Regions from separate parts of the Shewanella sp. FeAMO genome, predicted to be linked through region 1. Evidence: predicted binding sites of a transcription regulator. Region 1 holds the regulator's gene; the other holds the start of a gene.
What was found. Region 1 encodes LexA, which represses DNA repair genes until DNA is damaged. Its sites were predicted from a motif close to TACTGTATNNNNATACAGTA; they were not measured.
Positions count from the first base shown of each region.

Region 2: the regulator LexA is predicted to act here: its motif matches at 1,429-1,448, upstream of ACWAU4_RS12460 (YebG family protein).

Region 1 covers NZ_CM132201.1:90,597-98,235, forward strand. The annotation lists gene ctaD (cytochrome c oxidase subunit I) at 1-865, opposite strand, end outside; partial or broken gene coxB (cytochrome c oxidase subunit II) at 884-2,005, opposite strand; gene ACWAU4_RS00430 (cell division inhibitor SulA) at 2,474-2,965, opposite strand; gene lexA (transcriptional repressor LexA) at 2,962-3,582, opposite strand; gene plsB (glycerol-3-phosphate 1-O-acyltransferase PlsB) at 3,849-6,275, shown strand; gene mtr (tryptophan permease) at 6,275-7,522, shown strand; tRNA gene ACWAU4_RS00450 (tRNA-Gly) at 7,621-7,639, shown strand, end outside.
Region 2 covers NZ_CM132201.1:2,783,432-2,791,070, forward strand. The annotation lists gene proQ (RNA chaperone ProQ) at 1-394, opposite strand, end outside; gene ACWAU4_RS12455 (GAF domain-containing protein) at 658-1,116, opposite strand; gene ACWAU4_RS12460 (YebG family protein) at 1,130-1,417, opposite strand; gene ACWAU4_RS12465 (paraquat-inducible protein A) at 1,614-2,261, shown strand; gene ACWAU4_RS12470 (paraquat-inducible protein A) at 2,251-2,889, shown strand; gene ACWAU4_RS12475 (PqiB family protein) at 2,867-5,488, shown strand; gene ACWAU4_RS12480 (nucleoside recognition domain-containing protein) at 5,551-6,777, opposite strand; gene rsmF (16S rRNA (cytosine(1407)-C(5))-methyltransferase RsmF) at 6,849-7,639, shown strand, end outside.

The DNA.
Region 1 (7,639 bases):
GCTTGCGACTGAATGCCGGAATGATGGCCGAGATGATGCCGAATGACGGCAATATCATTATGTACACCTCGGGGTGGCCGAAGAACCAGAAAATATGCTGGAACATCACAGGATCTCCGCCGCCGGCGGCATCGAAGAAGCTGGTGCCGAAGAATTTGTCTGTGAGTACCATGGTCACAGCCCCGGCTAATACAGGCATAACGGCTATCAGAAGGAAGGCGGTGATAAGCCAGGTCCAGACGAACAGGGGCAGCTTCATCCAGTTCATGCCAGGTGCGCGCAGATTCACTATGGTGACTATCACGTTGATCGCCCCCATAATTGAGCTTATCCCCATGATATGTATTGAAAAAACAAACAAGGCTGTACTGTCGGCGCTATAAGTTGTCGACAATGGGGCATAGAAGGTCCAGCCAAAATTGGGGCCGCCACCTTCCATAAACAATGAGCTAAGCAGGATCAGGAAGGCGAAGGGCAAAATCCAGAAGCTCCAGTTGTTCATCCGCGGCAGCGCCATATCCGGCGCACCTATCATCATGGGGATCAACCAGTTGGCCAGACCGGTAAAGGCCGGCATCACGGCGCCAAAAACCATGATAAGGCCATGAACTGTGGTCATTTGGTTAAAGAAGTTGGGTTCGACCAGTTGCAATCCGGGCTGGAATAGCTCAGCACGGATCACCATGGCCATGGCGCCCCCTATCAGGAACATGATGAAGCTGAACCAGAGATAGAGTGTGCCTATGTCTTTATGGTTGGTGGTCAGCAACCAGCGCATGATCCCCTTGGGGGCGTGATGATGCTGGTGTTCCTGTTCAGCGATTTCCTGAACGCCGGCTTCGGCATCTTGACTGAATGAGTTCATCTTCTCCCCCTACTGCCCGTGGTTATTGACGTCGGCGGCTTGCACTGTGTCGCCTGTATTATTGCCCCAGGCATTACGCTCATAGGTCACCACAGCAGCCAGTTCCTTGGCGGTTATCTGTTTGCCGAAGGCCTGCATGGCGGTGCCTGTCTTGCCATGGATCACTATGTCCAGATGGGCAGCCATTGGGCCTATGGCAATAGCACTGCCCTTGAGCGCCGGGAACACCCCTTGAAGTCCGGCGCCGTTGGGCTGATGACAGGCGGCGCAACGCGCCATATAGATCTGTTCGCCAAGCGCCATGGCCTCATCATGGCTCATGGTCTCACTGAGGGCCGCCTGAGCTTCTTCGGCGGCCGTAGCCGCGGCTTGTTTCTGCTCCGCCATCCAGGCGTCAAACTCATCTTCTGCCAGTACCTTCACCACAATCGGCATAAAGCCGTGGTCTTTACCGCAAAGCTCGGCACATTGGCCGCGGTAGATCCCCGGTTTGTCCACCCGGGTCCAGGCTTCGTTAATAAAACCGGGATTGGCGTCTTTTTTGACGGCAAAGGCGGGCACCCACCAGGAGTGGATCACATCATCTGAGGTCATCAGGAATCGGACTTTGCGATTGATGGGCAATACCAAAGGCTTGTCGACTTCAAGTAAGTAGTGCTCGCCCTTGGCTTCCTGGCCTTCTATCTGGGATCTCGGCGTTGCCAATATGCTGAAGAAGTCGATGTCTTCGCCGAAATAGCTGTAGTGCCATTTCCATTGCGAGCCGGTGATCTTGACCGTCAGGTCGGCATCACTGGGATCTTCCATGGCAATCAGCGTTTTGGTTGCGGGGATTGCCATCAGGATCAGGATTAAAAAGGGGATAAGCGTCCAGGCAATTTCTACCTTGGTACTTTCATGGAATTGGGACGCGACTGCCCCTTTGGACTTCCTATGGTTGATCATGGCGTAGATCATCACGCCGAATACGACCAAACCTATGGCGCAACAGATATAAAGAATTATCATGTGCAGGTGATACACCTTGCCACTGATCTCAGTTACCCCTTGAGTCATATTCAAGGGCATATCTGCCTGAGCGCCTGGAGACAACAAGCTGACGCACAACAAGGTCAGCAAAACACACAGCCATTGCTTCACAAGACATCTCCTCTGTCAATTGCATTCGCAACTACAAAGAAGAGTCACACAGTAAGTCTTTGCTCTATGCAAACTCTTCAGTTCCCAAAAAAGCAACGATGACTTCAAAGTGCGGCGGCGGTTTCACTTAGCTCTAGGTATACAGGTGGTGACCACTGTTGCACTTACCGCTGAATATACTCAGCATTTCCGGCGACGGCACCACTCGCTATGAATCGAAATGGGGCGGTCAACCTACGACGAATTGCATGGAGATAACACAATCGTTGTTCTTACATTACTTGTAGATTAAATATTGATCAAGATCACGATGTTTTCTAACTATATGAAAAAAAAGCGTCTGTTAATCCAGAGGTGAATTCTGTGTGAGTAGCAGAGCTGCGCGGTTTGCCGCCGATTGACAGGGGAAGGCATTGCACCAAAAAGGCACAGAAAAAAGGCCATCCCAGGGATGGCCTTTAAACACAATCAATGGATGGAGTGGGTAAGTTCGTTGAGGTGGTTATCCACCTCTTTCGCCTGCTGTCCCGTTTCCAACACTATGCCCATGGCTCTGGCGTTACGGGCGACCAGCTGCAATCGGCGGTTATCACGGGCATCCAGGCTGTCTATCCAACTGATCACTGCACTGGAGGTGCCGTTGGTCAGGGCTCTTTCCGTTGCCCACAAGGCTTCTACTTCATCCTTGGTGCGCACCAAGAGTACTCTATCCATTCTGACACCGGCCCTTGCTAAGGTTTCTTTGTAACCTATGCTGGCCGGGGCGTTAATCAAGACTATCCAGCGTCCCTGTTGACTCAATTGCGCCAATTGAGGGCAGAGGCGCAATAATTCCTGACGTCCCTGGCTATGGCTGGCCAAGCTGGAGATACCGGTATGTTGCCAAGGCTGATTGCCGGCAATACCGGTGTCTGTCCACAGGCCTGGGTGTCTTGGGGCGTTGCCAGTCATTATGCTCATAGCCAGTCTCCATTGCGTATTATCCCTACCGCCAGTCCTTCAATGGTCAATGGCTGGAAAGTCAGGTCGACTTTTATTGGGGAGTAAGCCTCGTTCTCGGCATGTAGATAAACCACATTACCTTTCTTTTCAAAGCGTTTCACAGTTACATCGTCTTCAACCCTGGCCACCACGACTTGACCGTTACGGGCTTCCTGTACCTTGTGAACCGCCAGGAGATCACCTTCGAGAATACCTATGTTCTTCATGCTGTCGCCGCGTACCCGTAGCAGAAAGTCGGCATTGGGGTGGAACATGCCAGGGTCGACCTGGTAATACTGCTCAACGTGTTCCTGAGCCAGTATGGGTTCACCGGCGGCAACCTGACCAATCAGGGGCAAGCCTGTTTCTGACTCCGCTTGTTCATCATGAGGCAGGCGAATACCACGAGAGGTGCCTGGCATGATCTCAATACAGCCTTTCTTGGCCAATGCCTTGAGGTGTTCCTCGGCGGCATTGGCGCTCTTGAAGCCCAGCCGGGTGGCAATTTCGGCCCGGGTTGGCGGCATGCCGGTGTCGGCTATATTGCGTTTAATCAGTTCCAGAATCTGTGCCTGGCGCGGTGTCAGTGGTCTCATGGTGATTCCTGTTTTTTCATACAGTACCTGTTAGTATATACAGTATTTTTATCAGTGCAAGTATTAACCAAAACTGAAACTTTTAGGGAGTGGCTAAGTAAGCCATTCGGTGCTTTGGTTTTAACGGCTTGGCCCATGCAGCATGGGGAGTTCAAGGCATTGGCCAGAGGAACTGCCGGGGCCGGTTCGCACCTTCCCTAGCTAAGGTTCAGGAAATTCTGGTATTCTATTGGGCTATTGATTGTGGCTCAGACACTGAAAAAAACATGTCCAAACAAGATTCATTCTGGTTTAAATCTCTTCGCTGGCTCCAAAGCAAGCTGGTGCATACCACTGTGGTGCCTCAGGATCCTTTCGCCGATTTGAACCTGGATCCGGCTAAGCCGATGGCCTATGTAATGAAGACGGAATCTGTCAGTGATATTGCGGCATTGGCGGAAGTCACCCGTAAGTTTGGTTTGCCTTGTCCTTATGAGGCACTCAAGGTTGATGATATTACCGTTCCCCGAGTCGTCTGCCTGGAAGGAGCCAAGCCCCTATTCGGCAAGCGCAAGAGCAACAAGCCATTTCTCAGCTGTTTCACTTCTCTGCTGAACCTGCATCAGGCCAATCCACAACTGGATATTCAATTGGTGCCAGTGAGCCTCTATTGGGGCCGCACTCCGGGTAAGGAAGATGACAGCATGCGTGCCGCCGTATTTGAGCGGGAAAATCCCACTTGGCTGCGCAAGTTTCTGATGATCCTGTTTCTGGGGCGCGACAACTTTGTGCAGTTTTCCAATGCCGTGTCGTTGCGGCTGATGGCCGATGAACATGGGACCGACAAGGCTATTGCCCATAAGTTGTCACGGGTGGCCAGGGTACATTTCCGCCGGCAACGCAAGGTGATGACTGGGCCCGTGCTGCCCAACCGTCAGGCTCTGTTCAATGAGTTGCTGCGTTCGGAAACGCTGAAAAAGGCGATTAAAGAAGAGGCCGCTGCCAAGAAGATCCCCGAGGCTAGAGCCAGGGAGATGGCGGAAGAATACCTCGATGAGATTGCTGCCCACTATTCCGACAGCCTGGTGCGTATTGCCGAGCGGATCCTCACCTGGTTGTGGAACAAGCTCTACAAGGGGATCAACATCAAGGGCGCCGAGCAGATACGCCAGCTGCACCACGATGGGCATGAGATAGTTTATGTGCCTTGCCACCGCAGTCATATGGATTACCTGCTGCTCTCCTATATTCTCTATTTTCAGGGTATGGTTCCGCCCCATATAGCCGCCGGTATCAACTTGAACTTCTGGCCCGCCGGGCCCATGTTCCGCCGCGGTGGTGCTTTCTTCATCCGCCGCAGCTTCAACGGTAACAAGCTTTATACCGCTGTGTTCCGCGAGTATCTGGATCAGCTGTTTGCCAAAGGCTATTCGGTCGAATACTTCACCGAAGGTGGCCGCTCTCGTACCGGGCGGCTGTTGTCACCCAAGACAGGGATGCTGGCGATGACAGTCAACTCTGTGCTGCGGGGCATTGAACGGCCGGTGACTCTGGTGCCCGTGTACCTGGGCTACGACCATGTCATGGAAGTGGCCACTTACCACAAAGAACTCAGCGGCAAGAAAAAGCAGAAAGAATCTGTTTGGCAGGTGGTTGGCGCCTTGCGTAAGCTGGGCAATTTCGGTCAGGGGTATGTGAACTTTGGTGAGCCTGTGACGCTGCAAAACTTCCTCAGTGAAGCGGCGCCCAACTGGCGCGAAGAAGTGGCGGCCGATCCCGAGCAGAAACCCAGCTGGCTGACCCCGGCGGTTAATACTCTGGCCAATAGGGTGATGACTCATATCAACGATGCCGCCGCTGCCAGCGCCGTGACTCTTACCAGCCTGGTACTCTTGTCATCAGAGCAGAATGCGCTGGAGCGAAGCCAGTTGGAACGTCAGTTGGACTTGTATCTGGATCTGCTCAAGGAAGTGCCATATACCCAGTACACTTCTGTAGCTGAGGGCGACGGTAAGCAGTTGCTGCAACAAGGTCTGGAGCTGAATAAGTTCACGGTTCAGGAAGATGAACTGGGCGATATCATCTCAATCGACGAGTCGATTGCGGTAACCATGACTTACTATCGCAACAACATCATTCACCTGTTTATGGTGCCTTCTTTGCTGGCCAGCTGCCTGGTGCGCCTGGAGCAGTGCAGCCGCGCTCAGATGCAGGCGGTGCTTGAGGATTTCTACCCTCTGCTGCAGGCCGAGCTGTTTATGGGTAAGGCCGATGTCAGTGCCTATGCCGATCAGCTGCTGGATCGTTTCATTGCCAAAGGTTTGGTCGCCGAAGAAGCCAATGGTTTCCGGGTGCTGGAAGCCGGGATAAATCCGTTGGCGCTGTTGGCCGAAACCATGAGCGAAACCCTACAGCGCTACGCCATCATCTTTAACTTGCTGGCCGCTCACCCAGGTATTGAGCGTGGCGATTTGGAGCGCGAAAGCCATAAATTGGCCAGTCGTCTGGGCGCGCTGCATGGGATTACGGCCCCCGAGTTTTACGACAAGAAACTCTACGGCATCTTGAGTATCAAGCTCAAAGAGCTGGGGTATCTCACCAAGGAAGATACCCGCCATGATATAGAGCGAACCCGGGATTATGCCAACCAGCTGCTGCGTCCACAGGTCAAGCAAACCATAGTCGACAGCGTCGCCGCCGAACAGGAGGCCTGATGGCCAATCATATGAATGCGGCGCCTGCCAAGGCGTCTTTGCTGGGCGGCGCCATGATCATCGCCGGGACCACGGTCGGTGCCGGGATGTTTTCCCTGCCGGTAGAAGGCGCCGGCATGTGGTTTGGCTATTCTGTGCTTATGCTGCTGGGGGTGTGGTTTTGCATGTTCATGTCCGGGCTGCTGCTGCTGGAAACCAACCTACATTTTGAACCCGGTGCCAGCTTTGACACCCTCACCAAGGAGACCCTGGGGCAGTTTTGGCGGGTGCTTAACGGCGCTTCGATAACCTTCGTGCTCTATATTCTCACTTATGCCTATATCAGTGGCGGCGGCTCCATAGTCAATCATAGCCTGGAAGGTATGGATATCAGCCTGCCGCAGAGCTTTGCCGCCTTGGTGTTTGCCCTGGTGCTGGCACTGGTGGTGCTTATCAGCACCAAGGCCGTGGATCGGATCACTACCATAATGCTGGGAGGGATGATCATCAGCTTCTTTCTGGCGATAGGCAATCTGTTGATCGGCGTTGATACCAGTAAGCTGCTGCTACCTGATGGCGAGAGCAGCTATGGCTCATATCTGTGGGCAGCCATTCCTTTCGGTCTGGCCAGTTTTGGTTACCACGGCAATGTGCCGTCTCTGGTGAAATACTACGGCAAACAGCCGGGCACCATAATCAAGGCGATTTTTGTCGGCACCTTTATCGCCTTGGCTATCTACCTGTGTTGGCTGGTGGCAACCATGGGTAATATTTCCCGCGGTGAATTCGGCGCCATTATTGCCCAGGGCGGTAATATGGGGGTATTGGTCGGCGCCTTGTCCAAGGTGATGGATAACTCGCTGCTCAACACCATGCTCACCCTGTTTGCCAATCTGGCCGTGGCGTCTTCATTCCTTGGGGTAACCTTGGGCTTGTTTGACTATCTGGCAGATCTGTTTGGTTTTGACGACAGTCGCAGCGGCAGGGTCAAGACCGCCCTGGTGACTTTCCTGCCTCCGACTCTGCTAGGTATGCTGTTTCCAGATGGCTTCCTGGTTGCCATCGGCTTCGCTGCCTTGGCGGCCACGGTTTGGGCTGTAATAGTGCCGGCCTTGATGGCTTGGCGCTCGAGGCAACAGTTTGCCGATAACCCGGGTTTTCGCGTACCGGGTGGTACGCCTTTGATAGCCATAGTGGTGCTGTTTGGGGTGCTGACGGCCGCCTGTCATCTGTTGGCCATGGCCGGCATGTTACCCAAGTATTCCTGAAGTGAGGAGCGGCTCTCTTTTTCAAGGGAATGAGAGAGCCCCACCTTGACAAGACTATAAAAGTCAGTAATTTATACCGTCCACGCCGAGTATTTCGTGCGGGTGTAGTTCAATGGT
Region 2 (7,639 bases), 2.3 Mb from region 1:
TACGCGCAGGCTTGGCTTTTTTGGCTTCACCTTCTTTGGCTGGCTCGGCAGCACGGCGGGCCTTGGCTTTTTCCTGACTCTCTTTCAGCGTCGCCTTGGCATGTTCAATATGCTCTGGGTCCAGTTCGCCGCAAGGGTTACCATCGAGATCCACCCTCTGAGCACCTTCCTTGATGCACTTCAGATAGCGCCAACTGTTGGTGTAGCGTCTCAGGGCGACCCTAAGTTGGGTCTTACTGACTTTGGAATCATCAGCCAACCTTTCAGCCAAATCCTGAAACAGTCCTATCTTCAGTGGTTTGGTTTCTCCTTCGGCAATAAAGCACAAAGGGAATGTTTCATACAAATACGCCAGAATAGCGTTGGTGTCGGTCAACTTTTCTGTTGATTCCATCATTACTTCCACAGTTAACAGGGGACGTCAGTGGTCAGTTAGGTCTGCTGTACTCACGGCGTCGTTCATCTTCGTTAACCCCTTGGGGGATAACGTACAAATTAGCATGCATTCGGCCATTGCCAAAGGCATTACACAAAACTTAACATTTCAGCCTGATACGGCCAAGCACCACAAACGGTCATTTGGCCCTCAAAGCGGCCGCCTATTATAAGCTGCACGCGCCTTAATGCGACCACCAATTGTGGCAGATTGTACGGGAATTAACCAAATAAGCACTTTTCCAGACTCTGCACCAGGGTCTCCAGCCCGGTTTGATCCTCTTTATCGAAGCGCGACAGGCTGGGACTGTCGATATCCAGCACGGCAATCAGTTCGCCCTTTTGGTAAACAGGGATCACAATTTCCGAGTTGCTGGCGGCATCACAAGCGATATGTCCGGCAAACTGATGTACATCCTCAACCAACTGAGTCTCGCCTTTGGCGGCCGCGGTGCCACAGACCCCCTTACCCATTGGAATTCGGGTACAGGCCAGTTTCCCTTGAAAGGGCCCAAGCACCAGTTGCTCGCCCTTAAGCAGATAGAAGCCCACCCAATTGATGTCTTCAAGGTGTTCATTCAGCAAAGCTGAGAAATTGGCCATGGCACAAATGACATCGTCTTCACCGGCAAACAGTGCCTGTACCTGACGGTTGAGCGTATCGTAAAACTGAGCTTTCATCTGTATTCCCGGGTTATGCCTTTTCTGATTCTGTCTTCTTCTTACTGCTCTTGGCGGGGGACGGTGCTTTTACCGGGGCGCCCTTGAGCAGATTCGCCAGTGTATCTTTATGAGAAGCTAAATAAAAAGCAAGTTTTTCCGCTGTATTATCATCCAGTTCCAATTCACTGGCTTGAATGAAGGGGATTAAGTTATCCGCGATGTCGAGCATCTTATCGTAGGCGTCTGCCTCCTTCTTAGATGTAAATGTCATCTTCTCAACCCCTTCTCTGACCACAACGTACTGAGTTATAACGGCCATGACCTTCCTCACACTGTTTAAATATACAGTACATAGAGTGACATAAAATGCGCTATAGATGCAAGAGACGCGCTCTTTCTGATAGTATTTGCGAGTTTGTTTTGTCGATTAACTCCAATGGACCCACGCGCAACGCAGTTAGTGTGTTGACGACTAAGCTTGGGTCACCATGGCCAGAACAGGACATATCCAGCATTTGAAAGCTTATACTCCAAGCGACAACAAACCGGACTGCAGCTTAGTGCTCTGTCGCGCCTGTGATTTGGCTGTGAGTAAACGCGCCTTGCCCTCCGGCGTCAGAGCGCTTTGTCCCAGATGCCATACAGCGCTTTATGATGCGCCCTATTGTTCTATCAATGGCATGCTGGCGTTATGTATCAGTGCCCTGCTGTTTTATCTGCCCGCCATGCTGCTGCCTGTATTGGAAATGCACTTTCTCGGCAGTGTCAGAACCACGACCGCATACCAAGGTGCCCTGGCGGTAATTGACCAAGGTTATTGGATAGTGGGGATTGCCGTATTGGTGGCGGCAGTAATAGCCCCAGGAGTACTCAATCTGTCGATTTTTGTTCAGGTACTGATCATCAAGACAGGTCTGGTGCAGCATCACTTCTGGCGAGGGGTTCTCACCTGGCTGCTCAAGAAGCAAGGCCTGCTGTCGCAAATGACCATGCTGGAAATTTATGTGATCAGTTTCCTGGTTTCCGCCTTTCAGTTGTCCGACTTCTCCGATGTTTACTTTGGCATGGGAACCTTTTGTTTTACCATGCTGTTTTTAGTGACTCTCTTCCTGCAGCGCGAATATAACCTGGAGCATATGTGGAGTTTTCTCGATGAAAGCTAGAAAGCAGATCCAGGGCAAAGACATGGGCCTGTGCACCTGCCCTGCCTGCAAGAAACTCAACCTGATAGAGGATGAGTACTGCAGTCGCTGCCAAAACCCGCTCAGGCTAAGGGACGAAACCAGTCTGCAAAAAAGCTGGGCCTTGCTGATCACCGCAGCCATCTTGTTGATCCCGGCTAACATCTACCCCATTACCATGCTCACCAAACAGGGCAAGGTTACCTACGACACCATTTTTTCCGGCATCACCCATCTGGTACAGTCGGATATGTTACCCATCGCCATCATAGTCTTTACCGCCAGTATTCTGGTGCCCTGGCTGAAAATTATCGGCCTGGCTTTCTATCTGACGGCGATCAGTTTCAACCTGCCTATCCCCAAACGGCCACTGATGGCTGGGTTTCATATCATAGAATGGATTGGACGCTGGTCTATGCTGGATCTGTTTGTCATATCCATTACCGTTGCCCTGGTTAATATGGGGCAATTGCTGGACGCCAAGCCGGCGCCGGCAGCAACTGCGTTTGCCTTGGTCATCCTCTTTACCCAACTTGCGGCCAAGGTGTTGGACACACGTTTACTTTGGGATCAACTGGACACAGAAGATGACGCAAATCGAAAAGCCTAAAATAGTCAAAAAGAAGCTTTTTTCCCCCATCTGGCTGTTACCTATAGTGGCGTTGGCCTTGGGCGCTTGGCTGGGGCTGAAGAGCATCAAGGAATCCGGCATTGAGGTGCGGATCCACTTCCCCAGTGCCAGTGGTATGGACGTAGGCAAGACGCTGGTGCGCTATCAAGGCCTGACCGTCGGCAAGGTGGTGGATATCTCCATCGATGAAGAGCTGCAGGGTGTGAATGTCGATGTATTGATGGACTACCGCGCCGAGCCTTTCCTCAGGGATGAAACCAAGTTCTGGCTGGTGACCCCCAAAGCATCCATCACAGGTGTCGAAGGTTTGGATGCCTTGTTCTCGGGAAACTATATAGGTATTCAACCCGGAGACGGCGATTCACGTTACAGCTACGAGGCCGAGCGCTCTGCCCCGGCCGTGCTGCCCAGTAATGATGGCTTAGTGGTTGAACTGAGCGCCGATCGCCTCGGCTCACTGGATGTGGGCTCTCCGGTATTCTATCGCCAGGTACCGGTCGGCAGTGTGGTCAGCTATCGACTCGACAACAGTGACAAGCTGCTGCTAAGTGCTTTTATTCAGGAGCAATATGCCTATCTGGTCAAGAAAGATTCCCGCTTTTGGAATGTCTCCGGCATAGAGATCAACGCCTCACTTTCCGGCGTTAAGGTCAGCGCAGAGAGCCTGGCGGCGATACTCGCCGGCGGCATCAACTTTGATTCCCCCGAAAGCTCAAAGAACGCAGTAAACGGCGATAGTTTCACCCTATATGACAATGAAACAGAAGCCAGTGGCGGCGCCAGCTTTATTCTGTCGGCAAAAAATGCCGATGGCCTCAACAAGGGCAGCCCCATTCTCTACCGCGGTTTGCCTATAGGGGAAATAGAAGAGATAGTGCTGGCCGATGACGGCGTGGCGCTGCATGCCCGCCTGGACGCCCCCTACTCGAGTCTTTTGACCGGCACGGCGCAGTTTTGGCGTGAAGGCGCCGAGCTGTCACTGTCAGGCATAAAACACCCGGGCCGATTGCTGAGCGGCGATGCCATCGCCTTTCTCCCGGGTACGGGCGAGGCCCAAACCCGTTACGCCTTGGCCGAGCAGGCGCCGGATCTCAGCAAGGCCAAGGCGTTAAAGATAACGCTTAGAGCCGATGAAAACCCCGGCATCAGCCCAGATGCCGAGCTGAGGTACAAGAAGATCGCCATAGGCAAGGTCACTTCGGTTGCCCTGAGCCGGGACTTTAACTCGGTCGAGTACCAGGCCGAGGTGTTGCCCGAGTTTGCCCCGCTGCTTACCCAAGGCAGTGACTTCATCGCCGAAGCCGCGCTGGACTTCAACGCCTCACTGGACGGCGTCAGCCTCAAGAGCGGCGATTTTACGACCCTCACCAAGGGCAGTGTCAGCTTAAGACGCGGCCAAAGCCGCAAGGGCGCCGATCTTTCCAAGCCGCTGCCGCTGTTTGCCTCAAGTGCCGAGGCCGGCCACTATTACCAAGGCATGGAGCAGCTCAAATGGCAGCTCTACAGCGATGATGGCGCCGACTTGAGCCCGGGCGCACCTGTCTACTACAAGAAGATGCAGATAGGACAGGTGAAACAGGTCAGCTGGCAGAGCCAGGATGACAGATTTGCCATTGCGCTCGCCATAGACCATACCTTTGCGCCCCTACTCAAACCCAATGCCGTGTTTTGGCGCAATCAGGCGGTGTCAATCGATGCCGGACTTTCGGGAGTCAAGCTGGATGTCGCGCCGCTGGCCGGTGCCATCAAGGGCAGTATCAGTTTGGGCTTTTTGGAACAAGGCGAGCCCAACAATAAGCAGCTTTATACCTCCGAGTCACTGGCGCGCAATCAGGCCGTTGCCATTGAGCTGAGTTTCCCGGCCAGTGCCACTATCAAACCAGGTGCCGCTATCCGCTATCAGGGTCATCAGATAGGTGAAGTCACCCGGGTAACCTTGAGTGACGATCTCAACAGCCAGCAACTCAGTGCCTTTCTCTATGGCCGCTATGCCGAGCCGTTTCTCAAAAGCGATAGTCGCTTCAGCCTGGTCAATGCCGAAATATCCCTTAAGGGCATAAAGGCGCCGGAAACCCTGCTGACCGGCGCCTATATCAGTGCTCTTCCCGGCCAGGCCAGCAAAGTGAGCCGGCAGTTCAATGGCAAAGTACATACGGCGGTAGCCCCAGAGGCCGATGCGCTGCAACTGGTGCTGAGCAAGGCCAGCCTGGGCTCGGTCAACATAGGCACAGGGATCTTCTTTCGCGGCATTCAAATTGGCGATGTAACCAGCTATCGACTGGCGCCCAAGGGCGATGAAGTCTGGATCCAGACCCAGATTGCTGCGCCTTATCGGCATCTTATCAACCAGAGCAGCAGGTTCTACGACTTGTCCGGTATTCGGGTCGATTTGGGGCTGTTTTCCGGAGCCCAAATCGAAACCGGCTCATTGGAAACCATACTCGCCGGCGGCATAGGAGTGGTCACTGAGCTCGACAATCAAAGCAGCAAACCGCTTGAAAACCAGAGTCTGATGCCACTTCATGACAAACCCGAGCGCGACTGGCTCAACTGGCGCCCAAGACTCAGCCAGCCATAAAACCCAAACGGGGCTCAGATGAGCCCCGTTTTTTAACTCTGTAATCCTACCTATGTATCGCCTCAGCCATAAAACCAATAGCATACGACTATAGCAGTGCAGATACCCGCAAGATCGGCAAACAAGCCACACGCCAATGCGTGGCGGCCATTACGGATACCGACGGCACCAAAATACACGGCCAGCACGTAAAAAGTGGTTTCAGTACTACCCTGGAAAATGGCCGCCAGCCTGCCGGCAAAAGAATCGACGCCGTAATGGGCCATGGTTTCCAGCATCATGGCTCTGGCGCCTGAGCCGCTCAAAGGCTTCATCAGTGCGGTTGGCAAGGCATCGATAAAGCGGCCATCCATCCCCATATGACTCACCAAAACAGCAATGACACCGAGCAGATAATCCAGCGCGCCGGAGGCGCGCAGTAAGGCTATCGCCAACAGCATGGCCAGCAGATAAGGAATAAGCCGCACCGACTGCTCAAACCCCGACTTGGCGCCTTCAATAAACTCATCGTAAACCGGCACCCGCCTAAGCAGCGCCACCAGCACAAAGGCAAAGATGATCCCCAGCAGCAAACCGTTCCCCAACACGGCGGAGACTTCGCCGATCCGCTCGGCTCCCAGGGTCAACAGGTACATCACTCCGGCACTGAGACCGCCGAGCAGTATTGCGCCATAACCCAGCACCACCCAATCCAGCAATCGTATCCTTTGTACCAGCGCCACCACACTCAAACCCGCCAGGGTCGAGCCCAGGGTAGAGAGTAAAATCGGCAGGAAAATGTCGGCAGGATCAGCCGCCCCTTGCTGCGCCCGGTACAGAAAAACCGTCACGGGTACCAAAGTCACGGAAGAGGTGTTGAGCACCAAAAACAGGATCTGGGCATTGGTGGCGGTCTTCTTGTCGGGGTTCAGGCTTTGCAGATCCGCCATCGCCTTAAGTCCCAATGGTGTGGCGGCATTGTCCAACCCCAGCATATTGGCGGTCAGGTTCATGGTGACGCTGCCATAGGCGGGGTGGCCTCTTGGCACTTCCGGCATCAACTTGCTGAGCAGCGGCTCAAATACCCAGGCGATGGCTGCAACCACTCCGGCTTTTTCCCCAAGGCGCATCAGCCCCATCCACAGGGTCAACACCCCAATCAATCCCAGGGCTATTTCCGCGGCCAATTTGGCGCTGTCAAACATCGCCGTGACAGACTCATTGAGAACGGTCGCATCGCCGCTCATCAAACGCAGCAAAATCGCTCCCAGCGCGATAATAAAGAACAGACTCCAAACCCGGTTCAACACCTAAAACACCCCACAGTCGCCGCGCCCGAGTGTGCTATACTGCCGCCATCCCGGGGTCACCCTTTTTGTTTATGGTTCAATTAAATCAGAATTTTATCAACAGTATCGCCAAGGATCTGCCAGAACATCTCAAGCTCGAGGATTTTATTCACTTTTGCAGCTTACCACTGAGAGCCGCCTTGCGGGTCAACACCCTCAAAATCAGCGTCGATGAATTCCTCTCGCGAATGCGGGCCAAAGGCTGGCAGTTCGAAACCATTCCCTGGTGCCCTGAGGGTTTTTGGTACCAAGCGGGCGATAGCCAACCCGGAAACTGTATCGAACATCAGCAAGGGCTGTTTTACATTCAGGAGGCCAGCTCCATGCTGCCGCCCATGGCGCTGCTGGAGCCTGGAATGGAGCGGGTGCTGGATATGGCCTCGGCGCCGGGCTCCAAGACCACACAAATGGCGGCCATGATGGCCAATGGTGGTGTGCTGATCGCCAACGAATACTCCTCCAGCCGCGTCAAAGTGCTGCATGCCAATCTACAGAGAATGGGGGTCAGCAATACGGCCCTGACCCACTTCGATGCCAGGGTGTTCGGCCAATACCAGTATGAATCCATGGATGCCGTGTTGCTAGATGCCCCCTGTAGCGGTGAAGGCACGGTACGTAAGGATCCGGATGCCCTAAAACACTGGGATCCACAGGAGATAGCCGACATTGCCGCCACTCAAAGGGATTTGATAGATTCCGCCTTTCTGGCACTTAAGCCAGGCGGGGTAATGGTGTACTCCACCTGTACCCTCAACAGCCAGGAAAACCAGGCCGTACTGCAACACCTCAAGCAAAAATATGGCACTGCGGTGGCCTTTGAGTC